DNA from 2 places in the Clostridium sp. DL-VIII genome. Region 2 is predicted to be linked to the other one. Evidence: riboswitches for the same ligand, from Rfam matches in the RefSeq annotation. Region 2 holds a riboswitch; the other holds the start of a gene.
What was found. A riboswitch is a leader RNA that binds a small molecule or an ion and turns the genes downstream of it on or off. The one in region 2 is predicted to bind cyclic di-GMP.
Positions count from the first base shown of each region.

Region 1: linked by a shared signal. The riboswitch ahead of CDLVIII_RS23720 (LuxR C-terminal-related transcriptional regulator) and the one ahead of CDLVIII_RS20260 (response regulator) in region 2 are both predicted to bind cyclic di-GMP.

Region 1 covers NZ_CM001240.1:5,158,790-5,162,010, forward strand. The annotation lists gene CDLVIII_RS23720 (LuxR C-terminal-related transcriptional regulator) at 1-1,868, opposite strand, end outside; cyclic di-GMP riboswitch class II at 2,191-2,272, opposite strand; gene htpG (molecular chaperone HtpG) at 2,503-3,221, opposite strand, start outside.
Region 2 covers NZ_CM001240.1:4,401,978-4,405,198, forward strand. The annotation lists gene CDLVIII_RS20255 (chemotaxis protein CheA) at 1-1,272, opposite strand, end outside; gene CDLVIII_RS20260 (response regulator) at 1,302-1,664, opposite strand; cyclic di-GMP riboswitch class I at 1,741-1,829, opposite strand; gene CDLVIII_RS20265 (HAMP domain-containing sensor histidine kinase) at 2,144-3,221, opposite strand, start outside.

The sequences.
Region 1 (3,221 bases), 760 kb from region 2:
CCATCATTAATCCATATATGTATATCGTTTAAATTTCCAGTAATTCCATCAATATATCCTAAGGCAATATCTGTCCCATTTAAAAATCTTGGAATATCTAAACTTTTATATTCACTTATTAAACTATTAAACTTATTTCTTATTTCATATTTATCATTTTTATTTATTGAAATTCTCATCAAAAGAAAAAGTGAACAAATTATAATACTTGTCTGATTTTTAGCTTTTGCTTTATGTAGAGCTTTATATGCAAATAACTCTCCATTATAAATATCACCTGTTTCAAAAAAATATTCAGCACTCATCAAATAATTTGCTCCTGCTGCTCCTCTGTTTGATATATGATCAAAATAAACTATCCCTTCTTTAAAATGTTCCACCAATTCCTTAAGCCCACCATTTTTTGTATGATATAAATATAAAAAATGTGGTGAACCAAAAGTAATTGGCATTTTATCATTTGCAATTTTAGACATTCCACCATTGAATAATTCATATGCTTTTTTGTGATATTCTATCATTTTTTCAACATTATTAAGCATCAAAAGACTTTCTAAAAATGAAATTTCTCCAAGTACTTGATTTCTATCCTTTAATTCCTCATTTACTTCATATATGACCCACAACTCATATAGAAGTTCTTTTCCTGCTTGTGGATTTTCATAAAGTATATAGAAAAATATATGTTTTAAATATGCTATAGGCCTATTTACCTTTTGTTCCATTGTCAGCTCATTGAAAACTATTCTAATAATTTTTTTCCATACTTTTGTCAAATTTATGGTATCATTTCTCTCTATTAAATCAAGTATGCGTTCATAGTTTTTCGCCTTATAATAATACTCCATCGCTTCTATATCTTTTGAAATTTTATAATACCAATCTCCACAGACATTATTAATTTCATTTGCATCAATATTTAAAGCTATAATTTCTTCTTTTAATGCACTTCTTAAAATAGAATGCAGTGCATAAGTCTTAGACTTCCTATCATATTTTATAAAGCAGTTATTTGATAATAATTCCTTAATCACTTCATTAGATTTTTCATTTTCTGTTATATAAATAGCTTGTTCCAATGTAAAGTATTCAACTGGTGCAAGCTTTAAAAGAATCTGCTTTGTAGTTTCATCAAATTTATCATATACAGCTTTCTTAATTAACTCCGTAGCTTTGGGAATATTATCAAAAGTATTCTCATTATAATATTGTAATAATGCTAAATAAGTAGCTGAAGTCCATCCCCCTGTGTACTCATACACTTCTGCTTTTTCTTTTTCTGTTAAATTTATTTCATTAATCTCAAAAAACTCTATTGTTTCTTCGAAAGTGAATGCTATATCATCCTGCCACATTACTAAGCATTTCTGCTTCAGCTCAAGTTCAACAAATTGATTAGCTGGCTTGTTGCGACTTATTATCACAATATGTAAATCAGGTATTTCTTCTAAAGCTATAACTTTTATTAAGTAATTGATATAGAGGGTTTTATAATCATACCAATCATCAATTATTATAACAGTTTTCTGTTTTACCGCATCACGAATAGTATCAATTATTCGGTATACATCCATGTTATTTTTAGGAAATCCATATGCACTTAATCTTTGACTCAATTTAACATTTGTAGTCTTAATTGCAGCACAGAACTTATGCCACATCCAGACATCGTCATCCTCTTCACTTGCAGTATCAAACCAAATGGTTTTCATTCCCTTTTTTCTATCCAGAAAACTTTTAACAGAAGTTGTTTTACCATATCCCATAGATGCAGAAACAAAAAATATAGGTACCTCAAATATTTGAGATAACAACTTATTTACACGCTTTCTATGTAATATTTTAGGTCTTAAAATCTGACTTCTCATAGTATTCCCCTTCATCTAAAACAAATTATACAAAATAATCTGCCTTTATATGTTTAGCATTTCTTTTTTTCTTATTGTATGATAACATCTCATTTTCCGCTTTTTTGTCATCGTAACAGGCTATATTGGACATACAACGATATTTTATCACACTTAAAATTCAACTTCAATTTTATTCTATCTCTTGGAAATGTTATCGATAATTGTTGAATTTAATATTATTTTCAACGCCAACCATATTAAGATATCAAGGATACTGTCGGCTTTTTTCACAATGATTTTTTAAATCACGTAAAAAAAGCCAACAATTAATTAACAAATTAATCATTGGCCGGTTGCACCATTAACTCCAAATCCCCAAGGTGCCCAAAATAAGGAGATCCTTCAACATTTCCAACTTAATTAGAATATATACTTAATACTATTTTATTATAATTATCTATATGAATATTTTACCACATTTTCATGCATGAGTATACATATTTTGAGTTTTTTTCCTATAAACTGCGTTATATATGGATATTCAATACTAATTTAACTACACCTAAGAACAAAATCAGTAATGCTTTAGATAAATAAAGCATTACTGATTTTTTCATTTTACATAAATATAATTTTATCTCACTCTTAGTTCTTATAGTGCAATAACCCTATTTAATAATTGATTACTTCTCTTTATAAATTCGTCCATTTCATTTGCATCTAACTCTTTATTTGCTATTTTAGCCAAATCTAAAATATGTTCACAAATAAACTTAACTTCAGACTTTTTAGTTTCATCTTTATATATTTCTACAAGCTTTTTGATTATTGCGCTCTTATTATTTACAACTAGAGTTTTTTCTTCATCAAACATTCCTTGGAAACTCATCCCTGATTTTGCATACATCTTGCTCATCTCAGCCATTCTTCTTGATTCTTCAGACACTAAAACAAGGGCTGGAGTTTCTTCATTTTTTAATCCTTCAACAGATAAATTTTTAACCTTATCTCCAAGTTCATTTTTAAACAAATCTTCTATTTCTTTATTTAAAGCCTTTACTGTTTCATCATTCTCATCAGCTTTACTTCCTAACGTATCTGAAATATCTGAATCTATTCTATTAAATTTAACTCCTGATTCATGCATCTCTAGGAATGAAATAAAATGATCATCTAATGAACAATCTAAAATAACAGCATCTAAATCATATTCTTTAAACATCTTTATATACTGTGATTGTTGTTTTTCATTATTAACATAGAATACTTTATTTTCATGCTTTTCTTTATTAGCTTCAAGATAGTCCTTTAATGTTATAAATTCACCTTTCAAATTCTTAAATATAATTATTTCTTTAATCTTATCATAGA
Region 2 (3,221 bases):
TATGATTTTTAGCTTTACTTCTTTTGACAGCTTTTTTGACATATCACGGACAATTCTATTCATTTTCTGGAAAGTCGCAACTAATGGTACCATTCTTATTGACATAACAATATCTTGTAGTTCACCAGTAATTTTCTCTAATTGGCGTGATGCCTTTTGAAAATTTCCAAGATTTAACCCTTTTAGATCTGGATTTTGAATAACCATGGCTTCTGAAATAACTAATTCTCCAATCATATCCATGAGCATATCAAGTTTAGATACATTTACACTAATAATGCTCTGATGAGAAGATCCAGATTTTTTATCCGTTTTTCCATCTTTTTTATCTTTGCTTACAGCTTCTGTAACCTTCTGATTTTCTGAAATTTTATGACTATCTAAAACCTTTTTATTCTCTAAATATTCCTTATCACTTTTGCTCTTTAAATCTTCTGAAATTTCTTTAACTTCTAGAGTATTTTCACTTGCCTTATTAGATTCATTATCATCTTTAACTTCAGTAAGTTCTACATCTCTGACTAAGATTGTCTCAGCTAAAAATTTACGTACTTCGTCATATTCTCTATCTGTAGTAAAAGATATGATGAAACCATCCTTACGAATAGTTTCTACACAATTATCATCCCCGAAAAGTTCTTTAGGAATATGGTGAATATTTTCTGATAACTCTTGCATACTATTTACTATTCCGAAGGCTCTAATATCTTCCATTTCACAGCCTTCTTCAAAATAAACTTTAGCTTTAAAACTATTCTTTCCTAAATCCTTAATCATTTCTATATCTATTAAATTTTCAGTTTCATTAATACTTTCAATAATCTTTTCGTTAATTACTCTTTCCTCTGAGGATTCATTATTTCCTTTCAATTCTTCCAAAAATTTTTTTATATCTAAAATAAGTTCTGAGGCATCTCCATCTGGATTCTTCTTTTCAATAACCTTATCTACTTCTGTTTTAATAAAATCAATTCCATCTAAAACAATATCTGAAAGTCTTGAATAATCAGTATTCTCAGGTTTATTTTCACGGAGAAAATAGAATAAATCTTCTATTGAGTGTGATACGGTTGTTATGTTGTTAAACATCATCATAGCCGATGATCCTTTTATAGTATGCATTATTCTAAAGACTTCATTAATAGCCTCTATTGTGAAAGATCCGGCTTTTTCATTATTTATTATGACTTGTTCAAGCTGCTCAATAAGCTGCGTAGTTTCAAATATGTAAATATCCAATAGCATTGGCTCTTGACTAAAATTATCCGACAATTACTTCACCCCATTCCAAAATACATAAATTAAAGCCCTAATACTTGCGTTAATATCTTTACAACAAATTCCTCTTTATAAGGCTTTACTACAAAGGACTTCGCACCAGCTATTACGGCATCACGAATAGATTCTTCCTGACCCATTGCTGAGATCATAACTACCTTTGCTCTTGGGTCAACTTTTTTAATTTCTCTTAAAGCTGTTATTCCATCCATTTCAGGCATTGTAATATCCATAGTTACAACATCCGGATTTAATTCCATGTATTTTTGTACTCCAGATATTCCGCTTTCTGCCTCACCAATTACTTCAAACCCATTTCTTTCAAGCATCGTCTTAAGTGTTACTCTCATAAATGCTGCGTCATCAACTATTAAAACTCTTTTCATTAATTAAATCCCCTTTCAAATTTATAAAAAAGCAGACAATAAAAATATTGCCTGCCATGAATAAATCACTTTCTATTTTGGCAACCTGACTATCATGGCAATCGAAATTACTTTAGACTCATGGCTTTGCGTCTTCACCTTTCAATGAATTTGCTATTTACATTTTATATATTTAATTTTAATTCCACATAATTCTTATTATTGAAAACTTTAGCATTTAAACCACTAATTATATTCACTATCATCATGATAACATATCGTAAAAGTCGAATCAATAAATTTCATGACTAATTATGAAGTATATAGTAAATAATTTAAAATTTTTATGAATAATTATATATATTTACAATTATTCCAACAACAAGTTCGTTTGTAATTATATTCACAATAATTTTTTCAAAAAAAACGCAATACTGAATATTATATTCAGTACCACGCTTCTTACCTTTATGTATTAATAATAATTTCATATAAAAATATTAAAAATATATATCTGAAAATTCAACATTAATGGCATCTACCAAACCATTATCAGAAGCTATAAATACTTTATTTTCATCGTAATTCGCATTTTCTTTAATAGGTAATATTATAGTAAATGTACTGCCAACACCTAACTCACTATCTAGATTTATGCTTCCATTTAAAATTGTTACCAGCATTTTTACAAGTGCTAGCCCAATACCACTGCCTTCAGCCTGCCTTGAGAGGTTGTTTTCAACCTGTCCAAATCTCTTAAATATCATCTCATGCTTTTCCTTTGGAATTCCTATTCCAGTATCACTTACAGCAATAGATATTGTCTTTTTCCTTTTGTTTTCTTTTACTTCAACATCTATCGTACCTCCCTCAGGAGTAAATTTTATGGCATTTGACAAAAGATTAAGAATAATCCGTTCATACTTTTCCTCATCTAATGCAATTTCTCTGCTACTTATATTTGCTTTAAATTGAAGCTTTATTTTTTTTTGATCTGCATATATTTTTATTGACTCAGTAATTAATTTCGTTATAAATACAATATCAAACTTTTTTAAATTTAATTTAAACTGATTGGAATGTAGTCTTGTAATATCTAATAAGTTATTAACGAGTCTCAATTGCCTGAAAGTGTTTCGTTTTATACTTCCTAAAAGTTTTTCAACAGGCTGAGATACCTCATCAACGTATACGTGTTCTATCAGTTGTAGGGCTGAATATATAACATTTATTGGTGTTTTAAACTCATGAGTTATAAGTGTTATAAACTCATCCTTCATAATAAGATCTTTTTCAAGAAGCTCTCTCTGTTTTTTTTCAGATTGATATAATAATTCTTGCTGCTTGCTAATTTTGCGATTTTGTTTTCTAAGTATAAGCTCACGTTCTATAGCATCAACCACAGTAGTTAATGTCATCAAAAAAAATGGATTATGAAGTATTACAGTAGTCATTATACATATACTTCCAAGCAGATTATCATCATCTGAATAGTGAAATGGTACTCCATAACAAGCACTATTATGTAAATATGTATGATAGTGATTAGTTCCTATTAACTGCACTGGATGATTTTCC